DNA from 4 places in the Paenibacillus sp. cl130 genome. Region 2 is predicted to be linked to each of the others. Evidence: riboswitches for the same ligand, from Rfam matches in the RefSeq annotation. Region 2 holds a riboswitch; each other region holds the start of a gene.
What was found. A riboswitch is a leader RNA that binds a small molecule or an ion and turns the genes downstream of it on or off. The one in region 2 is predicted to bind thiamine pyrophosphate.
Positions count from the first base shown of each region.

Region 1 (3,300 bases), on a different contig from region 2:
AGCCTGCATCGCTTCTGGCTGCAGCAGCTTTGCGCCTCCCTTGGCAATCATCACGGGATCGACGACAACCTTTTTCCAGCCGAACTTTCGAATCTGCTTGCTCACAAGACGGATGATGCCCGCATTAAACAGCATGCCAGTCTTCAGGGCATCCACTCCAAGGTCTAATCCTACAGCTTCGATCTGTTCCGCTGTTGCTTCCTGTGGCAGCGGATATACGCCGTGGACCCCTAAAGTATTCTGTACGGTAATGGCCGTAATAGCCGACATGCCGTAAACGCCAAGCTCCTGAAAGGTTTTGAGATCGGCTTGAATCCCGGCCCCGCCGCCACTGTCCGAACCGGCAATCGTCAGTGCTCTGGGTACACGAACGTCTGTCATCGCGCACCACCTGCTGTGGTTGTTCCGGCTTCACGGACAGTGACATGCCCCTCTAGCGAACCTGTATGTAGTTTGGCGAGCTCGTCGAGAAAGGCAATCTGGAAGCTGCCGGGCCCCAGCTCTGCGGTACGTGCTGCGGCTTGGGAAGCTGCTGCACCGTAAAATGCCAAGCCTGCTGTACCTGCGAGCAGCAGGTTGGGTTCAACAGCTGCAAAGGCACCTAACACAGAGGTCAGCAGGCAGCCTGCTCCGGTTACCTTCGTGAGCAGCGCGTCTCCAGCGCTTATCATTCGTGCTTCGGCCCCATCGGTGATGACGTCCTCTTTTCCAGTAATGACAACCATTGTATTGAGCGTTTGAGCAGCCCGAATTGCCAGATCGACATTTCCGCTGTCAGCACTGTCACCAGCATCTACGCCTTTAATCTCACGCGCTTCTCCAACAAGATGCGCGACTTCGGCTGCATTGCCCCGCACCAATGAGATTTTGACTTCTCTCAGGATTCGCAGTGCCGATTCGGTTCTAAAGCTCGTTGCTCCCGCACCGACCGGATCTAGCAGGACCGGAACACCGTGTGCATTCGCCGATTGTCCAGCAATGATCATGGCATCCACCAGTTCGCGGTTCAGCGTACCGATGTTTAACACGACGGCTCCCGCTATTTTTGCCATGTCTGCTACTTCCTCGGGTGCATAGGCCATCACCGGGGAGGCGCCCAATGCATACAGGCCGTTGGCCGTAAAGTTAGTGACTACCACATTGGTCATATTGTGAACGAGAGGTTTGCTGTTTTGTACCTTCGTCAGGAGATCCGAATAACTTTTTTCCCATGTACTCATAATGATTATCCTCTCTATAGTTGGTGGTTCAACAGGGCATTAACCGTACTTCACGCATCGAATCGCCAGGCTGACTATTCCAAGACCGCTGCCTGCATCTGGACCGGCCATTCTTCCTGGTTATAAGCCATGTCCCAGAACTTATATTCCAGCTGGCAGCTCAGTATAAAATGCTCAATCATCCGCTCTCGCTCAGCAGCCGTTGCGCCTTCCGCCCAAGCATCTACACGTTCTCGGAACTTGAGTGTTGTATCATCAAGCTGGTCTCCATAGAAGCCCATCCATTCATAGAACGGATGAGACTCATCCGGCTTTACTTCATCCAGCAGCCTGCGACCAATCTCGGCATACGTCCACATACATGGCAGCAGCACAGCCAAGATCTCGCCCAAGCTGCCCTCATGTGCGATCGTCAGCATGTGACGGATATAGTGATGGGCCGACGGAGCGAGTGGATATCCCTGCAACTCTTCATAGGTCACCCCTGCGACAGCACAGAAATTTTGATGCGGATGAACCTCGCTGTGGAGAATAAAAGAGATTTGTTCATTAAATACAGCCATGTCCTCCCGATTCGTGCATTTGGAGATTGCGATGCCGTATATCCGCATGTAGGCGTTCAAATATTCAAAGTCCTGTTTTACATAGTGAATCAGCTGTCCCCTTGTCAAACTTCCTTCAGCAATACCTCTCACAAAGGGATGCTCAAAAATCGCTTGAAAAATGCCGTCCGCCTGCCGACGGAGTTCTTGTGTAAAACTCAATTTCCCCACCTCCATTAAATTGAAGAGCAAGAAGTCCTGTAAGAATATAATTCCGGAACAACGCTAAAAAGCCGCCCCGGAAAAATGGAGCGGCTTCAACAATAGGCCCAATACGCAAAAAACGCTTGAAACCTTATATACGAAGGCCCCACTTTCCTACGCTAGTACGAACTAGATCAGGTTCAAAGGGTCCAAGATACGCTCTTGTCTCAGCCATAGTGGCTCCCCTAGTGGACTTCTATTCTTTTGACTATTACTGTACATTCGTTCATATGCTATGTCAAACATAGTGTACAAAATATTAAATTTCCTCTAGTTAGGTGTTTTGGGCTTAGTGAGGGTGATGAATTACACTTTCCACTGCTTTGACCTTGGCATATTTCGGTTTCCACATTGCATCTTGTATAGCTTGTTCCACATCTGAAATGTGCGCCTGCGCTACCTGATCCTGAATCGCGGCTTTTGCAACCGCAATCGCAACAGCGTACGAAACTTCGCGTAATTTTCGGATATGAGGGAGTAGCGCACCGCCAGGCGTATTCGAATCTACACCATTGGCAACAGCAACTGCTGCCGCTGTAAACATCGCAGGGGTAATCCTTTTGGCTTTAACCACAATCGCACCTAGACCCAGTCCCGGAAAAACAAAGGCATTGTTCGCCTGTCCAATCTCAAAATTTGTATCGTTATAGGTAACGGGCTCAAAAGGACTTCCGGTTGCGATCAGTGCTCTGCCATCTGTCCACCGGATCAAATCCTCGGGTACTGCTTCTGCAAGGTTTGTAGGATTGGACATGGGCATAATGATCGGGCGTTCTACATGCTTTGCCATCTCCTTGATGATCTCTTCTGAAAAGGCACCTGCTACACCGGAAGTTCCAATCAATATCGTAGGCTTCACCTGACGGATGACCTCCAGTAGCGGTATTTTGCCGTCACCCGACCGGGTCCATGAGCTGACTTCATCCTTTTTGCGCACATACGGTTTCTGATACTCCAATACGTCTTCCATATCTTCCGTTAACAGCCCGCGATAATCAAAGGCCCAAAAGGACTTGAATGAATCATCTACGGAAAGGCCATCCTCGATCATAGCGCCCCGAATTTGATCAGCGTTACCGATCCCTGCAGCCCCTGGGCCGAAAACAAGTATTTTTTGTTCACGCAGCGGAGTCTTGGTGACACCCACCGCCGAAAGAATCGCAGCCAGGGTCACTGCTCCTGTACCTTGTATATCATCGTTGAAGGTGAGTATGCTTTGACCGTATTTTCCTATAATATGGCGCGCATTAACGCTACCCACATCTTCCCAATGT
Region 1 covers NZ_FOYG01000006.1:102,336-105,635, reverse strand. The annotation lists gene thiD (bifunctional hydroxymethylpyrimidine kinase/phosphomethylpyrimidine kinase) at 1-381, opposite strand, end outside; gene thiM (hydroxyethylthiazole kinase) at 378-1,220, opposite strand; gene tenA (thiaminase II) at 1,295-1,984, opposite strand; TPP riboswitch at 2,121-2,223, opposite strand; gene BM358_RS17190 (NAD-dependent malic enzyme) at 2,316-3,300, opposite strand, start outside.
Region 1: linked by a shared signal. The riboswitch ahead of tenA (thiaminase II) and the one ahead of thiC (phosphomethylpyrimidine synthase ThiC) in region 2 are both predicted to bind thiamine pyrophosphate.

Region 2 (3,300 bases):
ATGATCATATCCGGGGGCAATATCCGTCGTGAGTGGCCCCAAGGTATAGAAAGGAGCTTCCTTACAAATCTCCATTTGTAAATCCACATTCTCTTTGATTTTATGCATAGGGACATGTCCTGGCCCTTCAATCATGACCTGAACATCATGCTTCCAGGCGATCTGCGTTAGCTCGCCCAACGTTTCCAGCTCTGCAAACTGTGCTTCATCATTCGCATCATAAATGCTACCCGGACGTAGACCATCTCCGAGAGAAAAGGCCACATCATAAGCTTTCATAATTTCGCAGATTTCTTCAAAATGCGTATACAAAAAATTCTCCTGATGGTGCGCAAGGCACCAGGCTGCCATGATCGACCCACCACGGGATACAATTCCCGTCATTCTATTCGCCGTCATCGGAATATACCTCAGCAATACACCCGCATGAATTGTAAAATAGTCCACTCCCTGCTCCGCTTGCTCAATCAGCGTATCGCGATACAGCTCCCACGTCAGCGCTTCTGCTTCGCCGTTCACCTTTTCAAGTGCCTGATACAGCGGTACAGTCCCAATCGGTACAGGAGAATTCCGAATGATCCATTCACGTGTTGTATGGATATTACGGCCTGTGGACAGGTCCATAACCGTATCCGAGCCCCAACGCACAGCCCAGGTCATTTTCTCCACTTCCTCCTCGATGGAGGAGGTAACCGCAGAATTACCAATGTTCGCATTGATCTTCACGTGAAAATGACGCCCAATGACCATGGGCTCACTTTCCGGGTGATTGATATTCGAAGGCAAAATGGCTCGTCCAGCCGCCAACTCCTGCCGTACAAACTCAGGCTCCACCCCTTCGCGGATCGCCGCAAATTCCATTTCGGGCGTAATGATCCCTTGCCGCGCATAATGCATTTGCGTCACTGTACGACCTTGCGAAGCACGAAGCGGACGGTTGGTCACGCCGGGAAATTCAACTGTCTCCCGTTTGGAGCCAGGTTTCAGTCCATTATCCTCCGGCTTGACGGCGCGTCCCTCGTAAGCCTCCACATCGCCCCGTTCTAGTGCCCAAGCTCGCCGTAATGGAGGCAGGCCCTGACGGATATCGACCTGATAGGCTTCGTCAGTCATGGGACCGCTTGTATCATATACACGCAATGGCTCATGATGCTCCGTGCCCTGCGGCGTATGTGTAGGATGAAGAGCAATTTCGCGCTCTGGCACGGCAATGTCCGGCCGCGAGCCTTGAATATATACCTTACGGCTCCCTGGAAAGGGCGTTACCCCACTGGCTTGCTCCCCGTTTGTCTTCTCTACCTCAACTGCTTTTGTTCCTACCAATCTTACTTCTGTTGATTTCAATTCTGTTCCTTTTGTTCCTTCTGCTTCTGTCGGCTTCATTGTCCATTCCTCCCGTTTCGATGAAATGACACACCGATCCGGAACCATTCCCAGGGTGGCGCTGATCTATGCAAAAAAGCCGGTTCCCTAGGGAACCGGCTAATCTAACGAGGCAGCTATCCAGACAGTACGCATGTGGAATAATCCTATTCCAATGCGCCACTGTAGACAGCAGCCGCGTATACATTTCAATGGCCGATTACTTCCCTACGCTGGTATGATCCAGATCAGGTGCAAAGGGTCCGGAATCTTGCACGATTCCATCTCAGCCCGGCATTACAGGCTCCCCCAGTAACTGTGATACTTCTATTCACATGAGGCGGCTATAACAGATATCCCGCCATCCTTACCAGACTACTTTAAATTTATGGCTTTGGCAACCCTTCTAGGTTCCCTTTACTAAGGAGACGCTCCCCATCAAATCACTTTGCTTGCTTCAACTGTGTTCATTCTTGTTACGGAAGCATAAGTCCCATTTCCTTCGCCGCTTCAATCAAAATCGGAGCAAAGTCATGTAGCGTCTCGGGTGCAAGCCGACTGACCGGACCGGATACAGATAAAGCCGCAGTGACCTGTCCCTTCCGGTTTACAATTGGGGCAGCCACAGCAGCAGCCCCTGGCTCCCGTTCTTCATAGCTGGTCGCATATCCCTTCTCGCGAATGTCCTGTAGCTGGGCTTTATAGACCTCCGGGTCTACCGAGAGCGGCCATTCATCCCCGCTTAGCAGGGCTTCCAGCTCCTGCGGCGGCATAAAGGCTGCCAGCACTTTGCTGGAGGCCCCTACAGCCAGCGGCATACGCGCACCTACAGGCGCAACCCTGCGGATCGCCTGATTGCTCTGCACGGCTTGTATGCGAATACGCATGCTGCCGTCCCGTAAGTACAAGCTGACCGTCTCGCCCAGACGATCACGTAGTCCTTCCATTGCAGGCTGTAACAACACCGCCGGCTCGTCGCTTTGGGACAAATGCGTGGATAGCTCCCAAATGCGGAAGCCAAGTCGATATTTTTCCGTTTCGGCATTCCGAACGACAAAGCCCCGATCCTCCAAAGTAGTCAGCAGCCGATGAACCGTGCTTTTATGTAGACCAATTTTGGAGGCAATCTCCGTCAGGCCAAGATCCGAATCTGCGGTAAAACACAGCAGTATATCAAGTGCACGCTCTACAGCGCGAACGGTTAATTTACGGTCTTCCATCGTGAACCGCTCCTCTTGTATCCATATTCGTTTCACACTATGAAACATGGTTACATAAATTATATAGAATAGTCGCGGCTACTGTAAACCGATGTTTTTGTGACAACCATATTACAGAACGAGAACAAACATCGACAATTCTTTGCATCATTTTTACTTTTCCGGTTCAGGCGTTGACTTTGGATAATCCCCATCATACGATAATAGGTATCTATACGGATCTACACTACTATTTTCAAGTGGAATTATACCTAAATTCTATGAAACGAAGATCAATTTTATATAAGGAGGCTCTTACATGATTTCGACATCCCAGCGCAACGCTCAGCTACAGACCGCTGTTCAGGAGCCGTCCACCCCACTCTTTAATCCCCGTCTGCTGCGGTTCAAGCACGTTGTGATTGCTCTGCTGCTGTCGGTCGTCTTTTTTCTGTTGTTTTGTTTTATTGCCTTGCATGCTTACATCGCATGGGTACTTACGAATCCCACCGTTGCACCACTGTACTCTAATCCGATGCAGGCCAAAAGCATGCCTTATGAGGAAGTCAGCTTCCCTGCCAAGGATGGTAGCCGCATGGTACAAGGCTGGTATATCCCGGCGGATCAATCGCGGAAAACGATTATTTTCAGTCATGGCTATGGGGCTAACCGCGAAGAAAGCTGGATTCCCATGTATGATCTGGCGCATTATGCCCACAGTTTGAACTTTAATGTGGTC
Region 2 covers NZ_FOYG01000005.1:422,681-425,980, reverse strand. The annotation lists gene thiC (phosphomethylpyrimidine synthase ThiC) at 1-1,383, opposite strand, end outside; TPP riboswitch at 1,571-1,683, opposite strand; gene BM358_RS16570 (IclR family transcriptional regulator) at 1,839-2,582, opposite strand; gene BM358_RS16565 (alpha/beta hydrolase) at 2,881-3,300, shown strand, end outside.

Region 3 (3,300 bases), on a different contig from region 2:
GTATTCTAACGGGTGATCCTTCAAGGAGACCGCTACCGCTTCGCCCTTGACCGGATAAAGTGGATATTCAAATCCAACCTGCGCTAGCAATTTCATGCTATCCAAGCCTCCAGCAATAATGACCTGATCGCAGGAAAAAAAGCCACTATCTGTTCGAACACCGCAAACTCGACCATTCTGTATGACCAGTTGCTCTGCCTGTGTACCAGACCATACCGTTGCCCCCAGCACCGCAGCAGCACCTGCATAAGCACGGCAAAGCTGGACAGGAGCCACTTGTGTCTCTTTTGAACGATATATTGCCCCGATCGCTTGTTCATCCAAACCTGGAATTCGTCGGGCCAATTCCTTCGCATCCCACCAGATAGGACAATCATCCTCTCGCGTTTTAGCAGCTTTCCAGCGTTTTTGGCCTTCAGTTTCCGTACGGAAAGGAGTCACAAATCCTTCTGTACGGAATTCCACCGAAATACCTGACAAACGCTCCAGATCACAGACAAGCTCAGGGAATGCGTCTCGACTTATGCGAGCAAACCGTGCCAGCTCAGAGTCGGTGAACTCTTCACTTTCCGCTGCCAGCATTCCAACCGCTGCTCCTGAGGCTCCCTCACCCGGGATCAATCGTTCCAGCATGATCGTACTTCTTCCCTCCTTGGCCACATGATAAGCAATGGAACTGCCGATGACACCTCCACCTATGACCAAGCATTCAGCGTGTCCTATCGCTCTTGCCTCTATGTGTATCTTTGGCATTTGTTCCGTGTCTCCTCTCCATAAACCATTCTGCTTTCAGCTTGCCTCTACTCTCGTTTTCTCGCTACAGGTCGTGAACTACAAGATCTGCCATTCGCCTATATTCCAGCGCAGCTGCAACGGGCGACTCAGCCTCCCATATACCAGACATCACCGCAATTCCGCTTGCTCCAGCCTTATAAAGCTCCGGGATATGGTGCGGTTGTATGCCGCCCAGCGCGATCACCGGAATGTTCGACAGCCTGCAAATATGTTCAAGCTGAGCTAAACCCCGTGGTACAATACCGGGCTTACAATGGGTCTCATATATGTGACCATAAAGTACATAGTCCGCTCCTACCCGCTCGGCAGTCTGCGCCTCCTTCAAGGAATGCACAGATACTCCACAGCGTGTACCCTTTGGAAGTAGGCTTTTCACATCCGCTACAGGTAATCCATTAGCTGGTAGCTGGACGGCTCCAACCAAAGTAAGTAAAGCTACATCCACACGATCATTTACTACAATTTGTTGCAAAGGAACTCCCTGCTCCACCATGCTGCGAGTCAAAGATAGCAATGCAGAGGCACCATTCTGTTTTAAACGTGCGTGTACATAATGAACATACGGACAAATCACAGCAGCCACTTGGGCTGCTTGTGCAAAAGTGCCCTTTTCCATCGAAATTGCGTGTAATTCGATTTTGTCTTCACCTCACATTGGACTAAAGGATCTAAGCTTAGTCAGCCACGTCTACCAGCAGAAATGAAAGGGGATTGTATGTGAATTGTCTACGGAAGCTCGAACAACTTAAAATGAACGAAACGCAAAAAAACCACTTCCCCAAGGAAGTGGTTTAACGAACGTCCAATAATCGAACGGACCATGATATCCGTATACGTGTATCGTCCCACGCACAAACAAAAATAAGATGGTGTTGCCTTGTTTGTACGGTGCTCACTTCCCTACGCTGGCATAACCCAGATCAGGTGCAAAGGGTCCGAAATCCATTTATTCCGTCTCAGCCGCATGGGCGGCTCCCCTAGTGTGACTATTTTATTGTATAAGCTAAAGATAGCTTAGCATATTTTCCTAATTCTGCAAACCCCACTTCGTGTGAAATATGCAGAATTGGATTTAGTTGATGTTAGTTAACTTTACTTGACCACTCTTCCACATTCCACGTTTTGGTTACCCAATCCTCGTAAAAGTCCGGTTCGTGAGATACAAGCAATACGGTCCCTTTGTATTCCTTCAAGGCACGTTTCAGCTCATCCTTAGCTTTAACATCCAAGTGGTTGGTAGGCTCATCGAACAGTACCCAGTTGCTTTCACGCATTAACAGTTTGCAAAGACGGACTTTAGCCTGTTCTCCACCACTGAGCGCAGATAGCGGACGCGTGATATGCTCATTCTTTAAACCGCAACGCGCCAAATGCGCTCGTACTTCATGCTGGTTCAAATGTGGGAATTCATTCCACACATCGTCAATCGGTGTAATTTTCTCCGCCTTTACTTCCTGCTCAAAATAAGCGGGCTGCAAAAAATCACCTTGATAGGTTTTTCCACTGATTGGCGGTATTTTTCCCAATATGGTTTTGAGCAATGTCGATTTACCGACACCGTTGTAGCCAACAATAGCAATCTTTTCGCCACGTTCAATCGTCATGGACATTTTAGGCAAAAGGGCATGCGTATAACCAATCTCAAAATCAATACCCTCAAATACCGTCTTTCCGCTTGCACGTGCTTCTTTGAATTGAAAGGTTGGCTTCGCAGCTTCTTCAGGCTTATCTATACGTTCGATCCGATCAAGTTGCTTTTCACGGCTCTTTGCTCGGCCTGATGTAGAGGCACGCGCTTTATTACGCTGAATAAAATCTTCCTGTTTCTTAATAAAGTCCTGTTGCTTCTCATAAGCATCAATATGCTGAGCTTTGTTCAGATCCGCCATTTCAAGAAACTTTTCATAGTTAGCTGAATAACGGGTCATCTTGGCAAATTCAAGATGGTAAATAACATTAACGACCTGGTTCATAAACTCAGTATCATGTGAAATAAGAATAAAAGCATAGGGATAATCCTTCAAATAGCGCGTAAGCCATTCAATATGCTCTACATCCAAATAGTTGGTGGGCTCATCCAGCAGCAGGACATTTGGCTTTTCCAACAGCAACTTAGCAAGAAGCACCTTTGTCCGTTGCCCACCGCTAAGTGCAGATACATCCCGATCCAGTCCTATGGCCGACAGACCTAGTCCATTCGCCATTTCTTCAACCTTCACATCAATGAGGTAAAAATCCCCCATATCCAGTTGCTCCTGAATTTCACCCATCTGTTCCAGCAGCACTTCCAACTCTTCAGGAGAAGCATCCCCCATCTTGTCAGTAATCTGCATCATTTCCTTTTCCAATTCCAACAAAGGAAGAAAAGCGTCTTTCAAAACATCACGTACCGTTTTGCCCGGTGTCAGCTTGGTATGCTGATCCAGATAGCCGTAACGTACACGTGGAGTCCATTCCACTTTACCCTCATCCTTAAGCAATTTTCCAGTCAGAATGTTCATGAGT
Region 3 covers NZ_FOYG01000003.1:666,378-669,677, forward strand. The annotation lists gene thiO (glycine oxidase ThiO) at 1-753, opposite strand, end outside; gene BM358_RS12090 (thiamine phosphate synthase) at 818-1,411, opposite strand; TPP riboswitch at 1,676-1,784, opposite strand; gene BM358_RS12095 (ABC-F family ATP-binding cassette domain-containing protein) at 1,878-3,300, opposite strand, start outside.
Region 3: linked by a shared signal. The riboswitch ahead of BM358_RS12090 (thiamine phosphate synthase) and the one ahead of thiC (phosphomethylpyrimidine synthase ThiC) in region 2 are both predicted to bind thiamine pyrophosphate.

Region 4 (3,300 bases), on a different contig from region 2:
CAGTGAGCTTTTGCCAGCCCCGTTTTCACCGACCACGCCAATCCAGTCGCCAGGCTTCACCTGCGCATGCTCCACATAAATCACTGAACTTAAACCGCGGAGGCCACTAAAATGTTCCAGCTCCAGCAAATCAATCCCTGTACCATTCCCCGTACCATTCTGCTGTGTCACTGATTCACTCCAACGCGGCGAAGACGATTCACTCCATACTCCCGGGTACCACACGCCATACTCGGACAATGCCTGCCGCTGCCCATGAAATACTTCTTCCGCCCTTCCATCCGCAATGATCTCCCCTTGAGCAGAAAGCACCACAATCCGGTCCACATCATGGACAATTTCATTAATTTTATGCTCCACGATCACCAGTGTCTGGTCTACCGAAATGTTTCGAATGGTATCCCACACCTGTGTAGTGCCTTCCTCGTCCAACAAAGCCGTGGGCTCATCCAGAAAAAGCACTTCTGGCTCCATAGCCAGCACAGACGCAATCGCCAGCCGCTGTTTCATTCCCTGTGACATGCTGCCAATGGGCATGTGTATATCATCCGTTGATAGACCAACCTGTATCAGCAGCTCGCGAATACGGGATCGCATCTGCTCACGAGGAACCTGATTATTTTCCAACACAAAAGCCAGTTCCTCGTCTGCATATGACATACAAAACTGCGTATCAGGATCTTGAAATACAATACCTGAGACACTTGGGATTACAGCAGCATCGCATTTCATAGGCACTTCTATCGTGCGTGGAATCAGACCGCTTAACACTTGGAGCAGCGTTGATTTACCGCATCCACTCGGTCCCAGCAACAGCAGCTTTTCCCCCTTGCGGACAGACAAAGACATATTGTGAAAAAGCAGCTCCTGCTCACCGGGGAATTTCAACCGAAGACGGGTGATCGAAGCCACCACATCTTCGGTTGCCTGGCTCATCAATCCAGCCCCTTATAATCTTGTTCCGTTGCGGGTCTCAAACTTCGCGTGACTCCGGTTACCTCCAATGCCCTAGCCAGATAGAACGCGAATACCCCGGCAATCACAATGCTGCCAATCATGCGAAAACCGATATACAAAACATAGTTCCAGGTCGAAAGCTGATCAATATACCCGTAGCTGAAGTCTAAAATCAGAGAAGCGACAGCCGCCCCGGCCGCAGCTAGCGAAGCAACCCACAGGTTTGCGTTCCGATACAGAAAAGCCGCAAAAAATAGCTCCGCTCCCAAGCCTTGCAGCAGGCCATAGTACAAAGTGGACATCCCCCATTCGCTTCCCAAAAAAGCACTGACCGTTGCCGCTGCCACCTCTGCCAAAATTGCAACACCCGGCTTGCGAATGATGAGATAAGCAAACGTGCCTGCCATAAACCACATGCCATACATCAGTTGCTCGGCGTGTAGACCGAATGGTTTCATCAAATCATAGGCAGGTCCCCATATTTTGTAGACTAACCCGAACACAACAGCGATCACAATCGTGACCAAAATATCAGTCAGCTTCAACCCTTTGGACGCTCTTACAGCAGTATTCATTATTGCGTGCTCCCCTTATCCTTATAATTGGCCTCTTGGCCATAAAAAAAAGCTTGTCTGGAGCTGAATCTCCAGGCAAGCTTTATGCGCAGTAAAAGGTGAAGCACCATACAAAACATCATTCGTCGATATGCCTTATATAACCAGTAGTCTAAGCTACTACACTGATACCAAGCCAAAGTCAGGGTCAAGGTAAAATGCTAGGACATACATTGTATCTATCGACAACCGCAAAACAAGCGGCATTCCTGTATAGTGTTCTTGGTTTCTCTACGCTGGCATTACCCAGATCAGATTTCACGGTCAGTGGCAAGGGCCACCCTCTCAGCCTGACTTTCTCAAGCTCCCGACAATGCTTTTTTAATTCACTATAATATATACCACATCTATGGCTTTGACAATCCTATAATCCGAAGAAACGTTTGGCTGTCTCCGTCGTGGCGATTTCGATCTCCATCATGCTTCGGCCTGTACATTCGGCTATCGTAGCAGCAATGTGAGCGAGATACATCGACTCATTACGCCCTTCTTTGGGCTTCACGGGCAAATTACGCGGGGTCAAAAATGGAGCATCCGTTTCAATCATCAGACGGTCCAAGGGAATATCTCTGACCAGTTCACGCAGATGTTTGCCACGCCGTTCGTCGCAAATCCAGCCGGTGATCCCGATATACAGTCCCATCTCTACATACGTATGCAATTCTTGTTCCGTGCCTGTAAAACAATGCACCACTGCTTTATCGACAAGCCCTTGATACTCCCGCAGCATAGCGGCAAAATCCTCATGTGCATCTCGTTCATGCAAAAATAACGGCATATTTAGCTCACCCGCCAGTTGGATTTGCTCGCCAAACCATCGGCGCTGCACATCACGCGGCGAAAAATCACGGTTATAGTCCAATCCGCATTCCCCTATGGATACGACCTGCGGCTGACTCGCCAGCTGACGGAGCTGCTGAACCGTCTCTGCGCTGCAGTCTTTGGCATCATGGGGATGCACGCCAGCTGTCGCATACAGCTTGCCCGGATAACGTGCTGCATACTGAGAAGCCTCCCGACTGCTGCGGACACTGGTCCCGGTAATAATCAGGGGTGAAATCCCTACAGCTGCGGCTCTCTCTACCACCTGTTCCCGATCCGCATGAAACGAACGGTGCATCAAGTTCACGCCAATATCAATTAACGGTGTACCCCTTTCCATCTCAATCCCTCCTTCGCAAACTACAATCTCGGATCAATCGGCTCCGATTCCAGAGATAGCGCGGCAAGGACGCATTCATGAATACGATCTACCGTATCCTTGCGGACAAAACGTTCCACGCCTTCCATACCAAGCGCTCCTTCCATCAGGGCATGACGCTCCTTTTTGTTCGTTCGACGCTGCTTCAGACGCTTTAAATTCTCAGGGGCAAGATAATCCATACCGTAAATGATGTGCAAATACTTCCGGCCTCTCACCTTGATTGCAGGCTGAATCATCTTGTCCCGATTTTTCATCAAAAAGCGTTCCGGCTTGATCACAATCCCTTCATGACCATCCTCTGTCATCTCGTTCCACCAGCGAATGACCTCTTCCTCGCTTGCTTCGTCCGTGATCACGCGATACTCTGTCTCCATAAACAGGGAAGACAGCCCAGCCAGCTCCCGGTTTTGCTCCATATGCCAAATATGAGAATGGTCGAAAAAAGTCTTTCCGCTGTGTGCCAGTGTATGGAACGGTGCAATACGAATTTCATCCAGACCGTCCACATCCCAGCAATATTTTTGA
Region 4 covers NZ_FOYG01000010.1:143,241-146,540, reverse strand. The annotation lists gene BM358_RS23035 (ABC transporter ATP-binding protein) at 1-936, opposite strand, end outside; gene BM358_RS23030 (ECF transporter S component) at 936-1,532, opposite strand; TPP riboswitch at 1,781-1,892, opposite strand; gene BM358_RS23025 (TatD family hydrolase) at 1,936-2,733, opposite strand; gene BM358_RS23020 (polynucleotide kinase-phosphatase) at 2,754-3,300, opposite strand, start outside.
Region 4: linked by a shared signal. The riboswitch ahead of BM358_RS23030 (ECF transporter S component) and the one ahead of thiC (phosphomethylpyrimidine synthase ThiC) in region 2 are both predicted to bind thiamine pyrophosphate.